Linked DNA regions of Bradyrhizobium diazoefficiens. The protein of the gene in region 2 binds, or shares a complex with, the protein of the main gene of each other region. Links are inferred from orthologs where the notes say so. Each region holds a gene or a part of one and is shown on either strand. Other genes may lie near its edges.

The links. Proteins that work in one complex are often made in the same cells at the same time.
Region 1: the proteins of dnaG (region 2) and JJB99_RS21865 are in contact, whole or in part, in a crystal structure (PDB 2R6A), measured with the Geobacillus stearothermophilus proteins. The link is inferred for Bradyrhizobium diazoefficiens from one-to-one orthologs. Residues at the interface, in WP_049624496.1 of Geobacillus stearothermophilus: Lys456, Leu457, Leu458, Pro459, Ala460, Asn463, Ala464, Leu467, Leu535, Leu536, Ile537, Ala538, Gln544, Glu545, Asp548, Tyr549, His552; in WP_033016901.1 of Geobacillus stearothermophilus: Ser13, Glu15, Ala16, Gln18, Glu91, Leu92, Asp94, Ala95, Val96, Pro97, Thr98, Ala99, Ala100, Asn101, Tyr104, Tyr105, Ile108.

The regions. Positions count from the first base shown.
Region 1 is NZ_CP067100.1:4,574,435-4,581,268, reverse strand. What follows is about bases 1,593-4,447. They hold JJB99_RS21865 (replicative DNA helicase), read right to left. Parts: upstream 3,846-4,447; coding sequence 2,340-3,845; downstream 1,593-2,339. Other genes in these bases: alr (alanine racemase), read right to left, coding at 1,593-2,293. Outside these bases: JJB99_RS21880 (exodeoxyribonuclease III), read right to left, coding at 1-744; JJB99_RS21875 (hypothetical protein), read left to right, coding at 785-1,003; more of alr, read right to left, coding at 1,016-1,592; JJB99_RS21860 (SAM-dependent methyltransferase), read right to left, coding at 4,604-5,854; JJB99_RS21855 (hypothetical protein), read left to right, coding at 6,135-6,834. UniProt on the Escherichia coli protein: The main replicative DNA helicase, it participates in initiation and elongation during chromosome replication. Travels ahead of the DNA replisome, separating dsDNA into templates for DNA synthesis.
Region 2 is NZ_CP067100.1:1,519,635-1,526,492, reverse strand. Bases 1-2,879 are described here. They hold dnaG (DNA primase), read right to left. Parts: upstream 2,504-2,879; coding sequence 497-2,503; downstream 1-496. Other genes in these bases: rpoD (RNA polymerase sigma factor RpoD), read right to left, coding at 1-120. Outside these bases: JJB99_RS07280 (gamma-glutamylcyclotransferase family protein), read right to left, coding at 3,027-3,425; JJB99_RS07275 (N-formylglutamate amidohydrolase), read left to right, coding at 3,623-4,429; JJB99_RS07270 (DUF3592 domain-containing protein), read right to left, coding at 4,426-5,409; JJB99_RS07265 (LysE family translocator), read right to left, coding at 5,489-6,109; JJB99_RS07260 (hypothetical protein), read right to left, coding at 6,157-6,696; JJB99_RS07255 (LVIVD repeat-containing protein), read right to left, coding at 6,699-6,858. UniProt on the Escherichia coli protein: RNA polymerase that catalyzes the synthesis of short RNA molecules used as primers for DNA polymerase during DNA replication.

The sequences.
Region 1 (6,834 bases), 3.1 Mb from region 2 along the record:
GTGATCGCTCGCGCCATCTTCGCCGCGGACCGTCTTGTCGACGCCGGCCTTGGCGAGGCGCGGGGCGAGGGCAGGGCTGAGCAGCAGATGATCGAGCCGCAGGCCCGCATCGCGCGGCCAGCGGTTCCGCTTGTAGTCCCAGAAGGTATAGATGCGCTCGTCCGGATGCAGCTCGCGGATCGCGTCGCACCAGCCGTGTGCGACGAGCGAGGCAAAGGCCGCGCGGCTCTTCGGCTGGATCAGCGCATCCTTGTCCCATGAGCGCGTCGGATAGATGTCGATCTCGGTGGGCGCGACGTTGTAGTCGCCGGCGAGCACCACGGGCAGATCCTGCTTGATGAGGGTCTTGGCGTGGCGCTTGAGCCGCGCGAACCAGTCGAGCTTGTAGTCGAATTTCGGCCCCGGCTGCGGATTGCCGTTGGGAAGGTAGATGCTGGCGACGATGATGCCGCGCACGGCGGCCTCAATGTAGCGCGCTTCGCGATCTTCAGGCTTACCCGGCAGGCGGTCGCGGGTTAGCACAGGCTCGACGTTGCGGGCGAGGATGGCGACGCCGTTCCAGGTCTTCTGTCCGCGCCACACCGCACCATAGCCGGCCTTTTCGATCGCGGCCGCCGGAAATTCGCCATCACTTGCCTTCAACTCCTGAAGCGCGACGACATCAGGCTTCGCTGTGCGCAGCCAGGCCAGCAGATTGGGCAGGCGGCGGTTGATGTTGTTGATGTTGAATGTCGCAATCTTCATGTAGAGCTACCGGCTCCTGCCGCCCCATACCGGAGATACAATGTCCAAGTTGAGCTTTGCCGCCATCGTCGCCGCTGTCGCGTTCTCCGGTGTCGCTTCGGCACAATCGTCCGATCCGCGCGGTGCGTGCAAGGCGGACTATGACAAATTCTGCGCCGGCATCGCGCCGGGCGGCGGCATCGTCGCATGCCTCAATGGCAAGCGCGATCAGCTCAGCGCCACCTGCAAGGCGGCACTGGACAACAGGAAGAAGAAGTAAGCGGCCGATAGATCAGCTCGGCAGCGGTGGCGGATTTGCCGGCTGCTCGACCCGAGGCGGTGAGGGCGGCTGTTCGGCCGCCTCCGCCTGCGCCGGCTTTGCCAGCGGCTCCGCCACGTTGCCGCCCTTGTAGACTCGGGCGTAGCGGCGGCCGAGGCTGGTCAGCACCTCATAGCCGATCGTGCCGAAATGATGCGCGAGCTCGTCGACGGTAATGCCTTCGCCGAGCAGGCTGACCATATGCCCGCGTCGCGCCGCGTTCGGCGGCAGATCGGTGATGTCGATCGCGATCAAGTCCATGGAGACGCGGCCCGCGACGGGGCAGCGTTTGCCTGCGACGACCACCTCGGCGCCGCGGGTGCCGTCGTTCGAGCTGGCGGCGCGGAAATAGCCGTCGGCATAGCCGACCGCGATGATCGCCAGTTTGGTCGGCCGCCGTGCGCTCCAGGTGCCGCCATAGCCGACGGTGTCGCCGCGCTCGACATTGCGGACCTGCACGATGCGCGCCTTGAGGTCGACCACCTGCTGCATCGGATTGTCGGCCTCCGGCGTCGGATTGACGCCGTACAGCGCCGCGCCCGGCCGTACCAGGTCGAACTGGAAGGGCGCGCCCAGGAAGATGCCGGAGGAATTGGCGAGGGAGGCCGGCACGCCGGAGAATTCGCTGGCGATGGCGCGGAAGGAAGCGAGCTGTTTCGCGTTCACCGGGCTGTTGAGCTGCTCGGCCGAGACCAGATGGCTCATCACCAGCGTGATGCCATGATCGCCGGCATTGATGCGGGGGATGATGGCCTGCGCCTCCGACAGCGTCAGCCCGAGCCGGTTCATGCCGGTGTCGATGTGAATCGCGGCGCCGCCGGACCAGCCGGTGCGGCGGCAGAACACGTCCCACTCGGCGAGCTCGTTGAGATCGCCGATCACCGGCCGGCAGTTGATCCTGGCATAGTGCTCGCCGGTGTTCTGGAAATAGCCGCCGAGCACGTAGAGCGCGGCCTCCGGCACGGCACCACGCACCTTGCGGGCTTCCTCGATGGTGGCGACGAAAAAGGTCTTGCAGCCGGCCTTGTTCAGCGCCCGCGCGACTTGCTCGGCGCCGCAGCCATAGGCATCGGCCTTGATCACCGCCGAACATTCGGCCGGCACCGCCGTCTTCTCGAGCTTGCGCCAGTTGGCGATGATCGCGTCGAGGTCGACGGTGAGCACGCCGCCGAAGCTGGCGAGCGCGGCAGCCTGATTGGCCTCCGCGGAGAGAAGGCCGGATTGCGGGATCAGTTTCGGGTCGGACGCCATCGTCATGGCGCCGTTTTACGCAAGAGGGCGTTTCTGTTCAAGGAACTCAGTAATCGCTGCGATCCGGGATCTGGCCGTCATGCGCGAGGTCGCCGAAGCGCGTGACCGAGGCGTCGAAGTGCAGCTCGACCGTGCCGGTCGGACCATGGCGCTGCTTGCCGATGATGACTTCGGCGCGCCCCGCCGTACGCTCCATATCGGCTTGCCATTTGGCGTGTTCCTCGGTGCCGGGGCGCGGCTCCTTCATCGCGAGGTAATATTCCTCGCGGAACACGAACAGCACGACGTCGGCGTCCTGCTCGATCGAGCCCGATTCACGCAAGTCGGAGAGCTGCGGCCGCTTGTCGTCGCGCGATTCCACCTGGCGCGAGAGCTGCGACAGTGCAATCACGGGAACGTTGAGCTCCTTGGCCAGCGCCTTCAGGCTGGTGGTGATCTCGGTGATTTCCTGCACGCGGCTGTCGCTGGCGCGCTTGCCCGAGCCGGACAAGAGCTGGATGTAGTCGATCACGAGGAGATCGAGCCCCTTCTGCCGCTTCAGCCGGCGCGCCCGCGCCATCAGCTGCGCGATCGAAAGGCCGCCGGTCGCGTCGACATAGAACGGCAGCGACTGCAGCTCGATGGAGACTTGGCGGATCTTCTCGAAATCGGCTTCCGTGATGCCGCCGCGACGGATGTGGGAGGAGGGGATGCCGGTGCGCTCCGCCACGATACGGGTGGCGAGCTGGTCGGCCGACATTTCGCAGGAGAAGAAGCCGATCACGCCGCCATTGGCGGCCTTCATGGTGCCGTCGGCCTGGAGTTCGCCCACATAGGCCTGTGCGACGTTGTAGGCGATATTGGTCGCCAGCGACGTCTTGCCCATGCCGGGGCGGCCCGCAACGATGATGAGGTCGGACTGCTGCAAGCCGCCCATCTTGGTGTCGAGGTCGCGCAGGCCGGTGGAGATGCCCGACAGCTTTCCGTCGCGCTGGAATGCTTTCGCCGCGAGATCGACCGCGACCGTCAGCGCCTGCGAGAATTTCTGGAAGCCGCCGTCATAGCGGCCGGATTCAGCGAGCTCGTAAAGCTTTCGCTCGGCATCCTCGATCTGCGCGCGGGGCTGGAAATCGACTGGCGCATCATAGGCGACATTGACCATGTCCTCGCCGATCCCGATCAGATCGCGCCTGAGCGACAGGTCGTAGACGGTGCGGCCATAGTCCTGGGCATTGATGATGGTGGTCGCTTCGGCGGCGAGGCGCGCCAGATATTGCCCGATGGTCATGCCGCCGACATCGGTGTCGGCGGGCAGGAACGTCTTCAGCGTCACGGGCGTCGCGATCTTGCCCATCCGGATCAGGCTGCCGGCGGTCTCATAGATGGTCTGATGCAGCGGCTCGAAGAAATGCTTCGGCTCCAGGAAGTCGGAGACGCGGTAGAAGGCATCGTTGTTGACCAGGATCGCGCCCAGAAGGCTCTGTTCCGCCTCGATATTGTGCGGTGCGCTCCGATAGGCGGGAGTTCCGGGCTCGGGCGCGAGTTTGAGAACGTTCGAATCAGTCAGGGCCATGGTCGAGCGATAGCAATTTTCTGGGGCGGATGCGGGGCCGGGATAAAGCGCCGCCTCCGGCCGAAGCGGAAGTAAAAGCTCGCCGCTATCAACCGATCTTAAAAGCGGTGGATGATTAGCGGCCGCAGCATGCGCCGTGCTTGACTGATTTTTGTGGAACTCCGCCCGTCCCGGAGGCGGCCGCGACCATGCCGCGGAAAAATCCTGAAATCATGAACCTTATGGATTGGGGCGCAGACGTATCGAGAAGCACGCGGAAAAGCGCATGCTGGGAGCTCTCGGGTCGGTTTCAGACCAGCAGGAGGTAGACCAGCGCTACCAGGGCCGCTCCGACGCCGGTGGCGATCAGGGCGTAATCGGTGCGGAGGTCGTCCTGCACGTCGAATGAGGTTTGGGTCTCTTTGCTCATGGCGCCGGTCTAAGCCAGAGCCGACCAGACCAATGTGAAGCAGATCACATCTCCCCGGATTCTTTCGGGGCATGTCCGGAACGGGCAGACGGGCAGGGGGTTGTCTCCCGCAACCCGCCAATAAGGGAACGAGGCAGCTATGCGGCCAGAACGGCAGCACCATCGGTGGCGAAGCGAGGCCGGTACCCGGCTTTGGCTGTCAGGCCTGATTGCCGCGATGCAGCACGCCGAACGCCCGGAGATCCGCCGCCAGCCGGTCGCACCCGAGGTCATTGTGGAACTGCGGGCGCAGTTGGCATTGACTGCGTCTTTCCGGTCCTCCCCGATCTCGACCCTGCGTCACTAAGACTTATTCACCAGCCAGTTTCAGCCTGGGCTTGGCGCCGCCTTCGAGCGCCCGCAGCCGGGCTTCCTCGCGCGCGATGTAGTCGCGGGTCATCGGCACCACGCCTTGGCGCTTGGTCAGCTGGATCTGGAAATTCATCATGGCCTGCTTGCGGAAGGTCATCTCGCAGGCTGCGAGATAAAACTCCCACATCAGCGCGAAGCGCTCGTCGTAGAGCTGCACGGCCTCCTCGCGCCGCGCCATGAAGCGCTCCCGCCAGGCCTTCAGGGTCTCGGCATAATGCAGGCGCAGGATCTCGATATCGCAGACCAGGAGGCCCGCGCGTTCGATCGCCGGCAGCACCTCGGACAATGCGGGGATGTAGCCGCCGGGAAAGATGTACTTGGCGATCCACGGATTGGTCGAATCCGGTCCCTGCGAGCGGCCGATCGAGTGCAGCAGCATGACGCCGTCTTCGCTCAGCAGTTTGGCGCAGCGGCGGAAGTAGGTGTCGTAGAACCTCGCTCCGACATGCTCGAACATGCCGACAGAGACAATGCGGTCGAACGGCCCGTCAATGTCGCGATAGTCCTCGAGCAGGAATCTGGCCGATCCACTCAGGCCCTTTTCGGCGGCACGTGAATTGGCGACCTGCAACTGCTCTGTTGATAGCGTGATACCGGTGACGTCAGTGCCGGCGATCTCGGCGAGGTAGAGCCCGAGCCCGCCCCAGCCGCAACCGATGTCGAGCACGCGTTGGCCGCTTCCAACTAGCAGCTTTGCTGCGATGTGCCGCTTCTTGGCGAGCTGTGCATCGTCGAGCGTGGTCTCCGGCGTCTCGAAATAGGCGCAGCTGTATTGCTTGTCGGCATCGAGGAAGAGCGAATAGAGCCTGGCGTCGAGATCGTAGTGATGGGCGACGTTGCGGCGCGAGCGCGAGCGCGGATTGAATTGCTTGAGGTGCCGCGTCAGATACCGCAGATGCCACCACGGCTTTGCCCACTGCGGCAACGGGTCGGGTTGATCGAGCAGGATGGCGAGGGCATCAGCTATGGTGCCGCGCTCGACGACGAACTCGCCGTCCATATAGGCCTCGCCGAGCCCGAGCTCGGGATTGATGAAGATTTTCCGCTCGGCGTCCGCGGTGACGAAGCGTACCGCGACCGGCTCGCCGGAGCCATCGCCGACGGTGAATCTGGATCCGCTGGCGCTGGTCACCGTCATCGACCCGCGCCGGATGAATTGAGACAGGAATCTACGCAACAATCGGTCCATCGACACCTTCCTCTCGAGCCAACCCGAAGAGATGCGACCAACCCGGCTTTCACATCTGACGCTCAGGTCCCGCTCTGGTTCCTATGCGTTTGCATGTAAATGTAAGGAAGATGTTCCTGCCCCGCTATTGCACGGTATTCAAAGCCGATATTCCAAAATCGCTTAATCACATCCTTGCGCGCGGAGCCTGCTTCCATTCGCGGCTCAATCCGCTAAAAGGTGACCCGCCGCCGCGCCGGACGCTGGCTGCACCTCTCGGAATTCAATGGAGATGATGGGAATGTCGAGCCGAGCGCTCAGCCTCGCGACGGTAGTGCTTCTGATCGGCTTCGGCGCGGCCGATGCCGTTCTTGCGCAGGCGACGAACCTCGAGGCCGGCAAAAGCCCCTCCCAGATTTTCGCGCAGACCTGCAATGCGTGCCACAAAAGCCCGCGCGGACTGTTGAAGTCCGTGGCGCCGGGCTCGCTGCCGGGCTTCCTGCGCCAGCACTACACCACCAGCTCGGACATGGCGGGCATCCTCGCCTCCTACCTCGTCTCCAACGGTGCGACCGACGCCCGCTATCAGGCCAAGGACGGCAAGAAGGGCAGCGCCAAGGAGAAGGAAGCCAACACCGCGCCCGGCCAGTCCCCTGAGCATCAGGGTCGTCGCCAGCACTCGCAGGAAGCTGCCAAGCCTGAAGGCGAGGGTGCGGCGGCCGCGACCGAAGGTGCGCGCCAAAAGCGCGCGGCACGGCCGGCCGAGGAGGGCGTGAAGCCCGAGGGCCAGGCAGCGCCTGAGGGACGCAAAGGCAAGCGTCGTGGCAAGCCCGGCACCGAGGAAGCGCCGAAGGTCGATGCCGCGCCGGCCACGGAAGAGAAGAAGAGCGAGCCGAAAGCCGAGTCCAAGCCCGAGAGTGCCAAGGTCGAGCCCGAGGCCAAGCCAGAGACCAGGCCCGACACCAGCAAGGCTCCCGAGAGGCCCGCTGAGGCCAAGCCGG
Region 2 (6,858 bases):
CGCGTCGGACAGATCGAGCAACGGCGAGGGCGCGTCCTGGGAATCCTTCTCCGGAGCATCCGCTGCCTTGTCGTCTTTTTCCTTGTCCTTCGCCTGCAGCGTCTTTGCCTTGGTGGCCATCCATTGCTCCTAAACGCGCTTCATGCGAGACGATCGCCGCGCCCCACGTGAATTCACTTGAACCTGTTGCTCGATGCTCTCGCTTCGGCAGCTCTCGACACGGAAAGGGCGGCGCGCACATCTCTCGCCACCCCCAACTCTCTCTCGCCGGATTTGCCTAACGCTTCGTGAGCCTCTTTGTCGCAGCGGATGCAGGTGTAATGCCAACAGCGATTGCGCGGATTCATTCCTGACGCGTCTGTTCTGCCTGCGGCCGCCTCTGGGCCAAAGTGCTACAAGACCGTTAAGCCTCGATTAACCCTGTTTTTGCCGCCAAACCTTGGATTTGGCGAGTCTTTTAGCGGCGCCGAGCCCGGCCGTCCGCATGATTCTTTCATCACACGCTCTTCTGGAACCGGCCCGACAGCTCGCCAAAACCCTCGATCAGGGCCTCGGTACCGTCGACCTCGGCCAGCCGGGCCTTGACGTCACGCAGCCACGCCAAACTGGCCTCGCTGGGATCCTCCCCCAAGGCCAGCTCGGCGTCTTTCAGCTCTCTAAGTAGTGAATGGTATTGCCGATGCAAGGCAACGAGCTGGTGCCAGGTGGCGAGAACGTCGTCCTGCGCCGCGCCCTCGCGGGCGCCAAACACCGCCGCGGTGGTGATGGAATTCTCAACCCTTTGAAGGACCTGCGAAAATCCGCCCTTTTGGAGATCGCCGCGCATCTTCTCGGCCTGCTCCTCGGGGTCCGGCGAATGGTGATGGTCGTTGGCGAAAGCGGCGATGATGCCGGCCCTGAGCTTGTGGGCCTCGGGATGGGCCAGCTCCAGGGCGGCGACCTCCTCGAGGTGCTCGTGCAGCAGCCAGGGATGATTGATCAGGCATTGCAGGATCAGGGCCTCCCGGCGGGAGATGGCGCTGCGCTGGCCGCGCATGATCGGGCTCGCCGCCAGCTGAGGGCTTGCCGCCTGGTAGGGGCCGGAGGGCAAAAGGGTCGGACCGGGCGGGCCGCGGCGGCCTCCGAACCCCTGGCCACCGAATCGATTCGCAGCCCCCCCGCCCCTCGGCTGGAACGGGCGGCCGCCGCCGGGGCGGAAATTGCCTCGGCCGCCAAAGCCGCCGCGCCCACCCTCGGGGGCGAAAGTGCGCTGAAGCCGGTCGGCAAAATCGTCGCGATAATAGCGACGCACCACCTCGTCGCGGATGCCGCTCGCGAGCTCCTTGATGCGCGCCTCCAGCGCGGCGCGGCGCTCAGGCGTGGCAAAATTGCCGCCTTCGAGCTCGCGCGACCAGATCACGTCGGCGAGCGGGCGCGCTGCTGCGATCACCTCTTCGATTGCGCCACGGCCGCCGGAGCGGACGAGATCGTCGGGGTCCTGCCCCTCCGGCAGCAGCGCAAAGCGCAGGCTCTTGCCGGGCGCGAGGAACGGCAGGGCAAGGTCCGCAGCACGATAGGCCGCCTTCTGCCCGGCGCGGTCGCCGTCGAAGCAGAGGATCGGCTCGTCCGCCATCTTCCAGAGCAGCGCGAGCTGGCTTTCGGTCAGCGCGGTGCCGAGCGGCGCGACGGCGCCTGCAAAACCAGCCGTCACCATGGCGATGACGTCGACATAGCCTTCGACCACGATCAGCGCGCCGCCATCATGGGTGGCTTTGCGCGCGGTCTGGTGGTTGTAGAGGTTGTCGCCCTTGTGGAAGAGCGGCGTCTCCGGCGAGTTCAAATATTTGGCCGGAACGTCCTTCTCCAGCGCGCGTCCGCCAAAGGCGATGACGCGGCCGCGCAAATCCGTGATCGGAAACATCACGCGGTCGCGGAAGCGGTCGTAAGGAACGGGAATGTCGTCGCCGGCCACCAGCAGGCCGGTCTCGACCATGTCCTCGACGGAGATTCCGAGCTCGCCGAGATGCTCCTTCAGCGCGAAGCGGTCGGGCGGCGCATAGCCGAGCCGGAACTGCAATTGCGCGGCCTGCGAGATCGCGCGGTCGGCAAGATAGCCGCGCGCCTTGGCACCGACACGCGAGGCCAGCGTCTCCGCAAAAAATTTTGCGGCGAGGTCCATGACCTCATGCAGCGACTTGCGCCGCTGCTCCTGCCGCGCCGCATCCGGCGTCACCGCCGGCAGCGGCAGGCCCGCCATGCCCGCGAGCCGCTCGACGGCTTCGGCGAACGGCAGGCCGTCGGTCTCCATCACGAAGGTGATGATGTCGCCGTGCTTGCCGGAGGAGAAGTCGTGGTAAAAACCCTTCTGGTCGTTGACATAGAACGACGGCGTCTTCTCCTGCTGGAACGGCGACAGCCCTTTCCACTCCCGCCCCGCCTTCTTCAGCTTGACGCGCTTGCCCACGACCTCGGAGACCGAAAGCCGGGCACGCAGCTCGTCGAGGAATTGGGGCGTGAAGCGCATGATGTGGGTGTAGCGCAAACCGGGGTGAGTCGGGCGAAGGATCAGGGATATAGGTGCGGCGGCGCCAGAAGTCAGGTTTAGGCGGGTTATCCGGGTTATTCGACCTATGCACAGGCCCTCGTCCCGTCAGAGCCACTTGAACGCCGCCGGTTCCCGCTTCGGCGGCCCGTTCGATTTCCTGACCTGGTTCGAATACGCCCCCGCACATGCTCGCTGTTCGAGAAGCTGGTGGGGATGCTGCGGCGGACTGAGGAATGGACTTACGTCGAGCACGAGGTTGATGCGCGGGTCGTGAAGGAAATGCTGTTGACGTAATGATCGAATTGCTTGCCCTATGGCGGTGCGCCCCCTCGCCCCGTTCTTACGGGGCCCGCGACGAGCTTCGCTCGCGCTGAGAGGGTTGGGTAAGGGGCTTTCTCTCCGCACGTGAGGTCGTCGACAGAACCTGTCCCTCTCACCCGGATTGCATCTTCGATGCAAATCTCTCCCCGCAAGCGGGGCAAGGTGAAGCAAGCATCCGCCGTCAATGCTCCAGAAAGCGACCGGAGACGATGTGCGGCAGATCGGTGACAGGCCAGTTGTAGACGTAGGTCCAGGCCTTCTCCGCGGTGCCATCAAGCAATGTCACGTCGATCAGCCGGCGCAGATATTCGGTCGGCTCCGGAAAGCCTTCGCCGCAGGCCTCATACATGTCGAGCTCGGCCAGCAGCTCCTCGGGCACGCGCAGGTGAAACAGCTCGCCGTGAACGATGTCCGAGGCGGCATCCGACAACAGCAGGCCCGGATAATGCTTCACAAGAACGAGCCGGCCGTGGCAGGTCGCTTCGCCCAGGAAATCCGCGTGGCCCGCGAGCAGCCGCGCCATCGGATGGTCGAAGCCCCGCATCAGGGTGCCGTAGACGAAGAGACGATCGGAGGTCATGACGTGTCTATAACCGCCAATCGAACGAAGCGACAGCGGCGCCGCAAATCTCGGCCAAGGAAAGGGCGGGAGCGCGCGATATTCGGTCTTGAGATGAATCGCGAGCGGCGGCATCGTCCGGCAAGCTGGATCAATTTCGGATAGGCGGTTCCTGCCTGATTTCGGGGGGCAATGGCATCTTGCTTAGGCAATCAGGAATGACGTTGGACGCAGTCGACACGGCCGATCAACTCCTCGGCGAGGGGGACATTCTACCGGTGCATGAGGTGAACGCGGACGGCAAATCGCCGTTCCTGCTCACCTCGGATCACTACGGTCGGGCGCTGCCGCGGGCCCTCGGCAATCTCGGCCTTGCCGAAAGCGAGCTCGTCAGGCACATCGCCTGGGACATCGGCATTGCCGGCGTCGCCGAGCGGCTAGCCAGGATGCTGGATGCGCATCTGATCGCGCAGCGCTATTCGCGGCTCGTGATCGACTGCAACCGCTCGCCCGGTGTTGCAAGCTCGATCTCCGTGATCTCAGAGGCGACGGCGATCCCGCGCAACGCGGGCATCACCGAGGGCGAGCGCGCGGCACGGCGGCGCGAGATCTTCGATCCCTATCATCACCGCATCGATGCCGCGATCGATCGCCGCCTGCATGACAAGCGGCCGACGGTGCTGGTGTCGCTGCACAGCTTCACGCCCGTCTATGCCGGCGTCGCGCGGCCCTGGCATATCGGCGCGCTGTACAACCGCGACACCGTGCTGCCGCAGCTCTTGCTGAAACATCTGCGCGCCGAGGGCGATCTCGTCGTCGGCGACAACGAGCCTTATGCGGTCAGCGATCTCAGCGACTACACCATTCCCGTCCACGGCGAAGCCCGCGGCCTCGTCAACACCGGCATCGAGATCCGCCAGGATCTCATTGCCGACCAGTCCGGCCAGCGGCAATGGGCCGAGCGGCTGGCGCGGATTTTTGCGGAGATCGAGGCGGAGTTAAGGGCGGAGAGGCTGGTCGATTAGCTTCCGCGGGTCGCAACGAACAGCGCGAGCGCGGCGAAGATCGCGGCGATGCCCCACAGTACGAAGGCGACGCGACCGTCGCCGCGCGGGTCCAGCGTTGCTTCGGCCGGGTTGTCGGGATTGACGCTGACCCGGACGGTGGCACCGTCACGGTAGCGCGACAGCAGCTTGTCGAGCATCTTGCCGGGATCCGACGACGATCCGGTCGCAACGCGTGCGCACTCGTTGGTGTAGCTGACGTTCTGGTACCTGTAGCTGTAGGTCACCCGCTTGCCGGACATCTCGCGACCGAGAGTTTCTCCGGGTTCGCTCGCCTCGCGAAATTGCTCCATCGCCGACACTTTGATCCTGCCCGACACCACCGGCCAGCGCGTTGCCAGCGAGGCCTTCCGCCGCACGGCAAGTCCCATCAGCGCAATGGCGACGCCGAACGCGCCGAAGCCGACGACGAGTCCTGCGAGGTCAGGACGGGCGATGTGGTGTGCGAGGACGTCGTAGCTTTGCTTGAGACCGAACGCCGAGCCGAACACGATGACGAGCACGATCGCCGTACCGATGCCGAGACATCCCCACAGGCCCTTCGGCGGATCGCGCTCCAGCACCGCCTGATCGGGATGGCGCGGATTGTAATAGACGGTGACGGTGCTGCCGGCGGGATATTTCTCGAGATGCTCGGCGACCTCGAAGTTACCGCGATCCTCGCCGATCAGAATGCGGTTATTGCGCAGCTTTCGGCCGCCGACGGAATATTCGTATGTCACGTTCGCGAAATTGCGGCTCTCGAGCCGAAAGCGCTCTTCGCGATCGTCGTCGAACACCCGGATTTCACGCACCTCCGCCGCCGAGATGACGACCTTGCCGGGTGCCTGCAACCAGCCTCGCGCCTCGCGGGCCTGCCAGGTCTTGATGATTGCGGCAACGAGGAGGAGCCCAAGCGGTGAGAGCAACATCGCATAGACGGTCCAGGGCAGATCGGGCACGGCAAAATCCCTCGTCGGCGGCAATGCCGATTGGACGCATCGCCGCCGCAAAGGGTTCAACCCAAATCGGTGAAGAGGTTTATTTCGCCCTGGTCAGCGCCAGCCAGATGCCGCCGCCGATCATGAAGCCGCCGGAGATCCGCGACATCAGCCGGGTGCGCCGGGCCGAGAAGAATTTTCGCGCGCGCCCAGCCGCGATGGCATAGAGCGCGTCGGTCATCACCGCGGTCACCATGAAGGTGGCGCCGAGCAACGCGACTTGCGGAAAGTGCGGCTGGTTCATGTCCATGAATTGCGGGATGAAGGCGCCGAAGAACACCAGCACCTTCGGATTCGACAGCAGCACCAGAAAGCCTTGCAGGAAGAAACCGCCCCGCGGCGGCGCCGGAGGCTCGTCGACACTGACGCCTTCGACCGGCGCCCAGATCAGCTTGATGCCGAGCCAGACCAGATAGGCGGCGCCGGCAAAGCGCACCCAGTCGAACCAGTAGCCCATCGTCGCCATCAGCGAGGTCAGGCCGACCGCGACGACGCCGATGACGATCGCAAGGCCGGCTTGCGCGCCCGCGACATTGGTCAGCGCCGCACGCGTGCCGTGGCGCAGGCCGTTGGCGATGACGAGGGTGACGATCGGCCCAGGCAGCAGCGCCAGGGCGATGCAGGCGGCGACAAAGGCGAGATAGGCTTGCGTGGACATCATGGGGAGGACTCGGCTCGGGGCGGTCTTGCGGTATTAATGCATGACACTCACTGTCCGTCCAGCGCCGCCGTCACCCATGTCTTGATCTCCTGGGTTTCGAGGAACGCCAGCGCCGCGCGCTGCACCGCGCTTGCCTCCCCACCTCCCTGCGCCGTCGCAACGAAGAGATCGCACCGGCGCGAGAGGGCAATGCCGATCGCGGTGTGACGGGCCTCGCCGGGCATCTCGAGATCGTAGCGCCTCGCGCGGCCGCGCATCTCGCCGATTCCCACTTCCTCACCCGGCGCGGCGGCCGCAAAGCGCGGACTGATCAGATCGATGTCGGCAACACGATCGACCTCGTCGTCATCGGCAACCCCGCGATCGCAATTGCAGAAGCCGCGCTTGGCGCGCATGTAGAGCTCGGCGCCGGCACAAACACCGTCGCAACGGAACGCCCGTCCGGCGGGCCAGCCATCGCGCGGGAACGGCCAGGCGATTTCGCGCCAATGTGCCGTCTCTTCCGCGGATCGCGGCGCAAGTTGATGGGCGCCAACGCCAAACGCGCCGAGGCCGATCACCAGAGCCGCGATCGCCCCGCGCCGCATCGTCAATTCTTCGGCAGGCCGGCGACGGCGCGCGCGGGTCCGGTCAGTTCGAGGATATGCAGGCCGGTGTTGGCACGGTCGACGATGTAGATGTAGCCGCGCTCGTCGGTCTCGACATTGTTGGTCTGGATCGCGACCTTGCAGCGCTCGCCGCCCTCGACC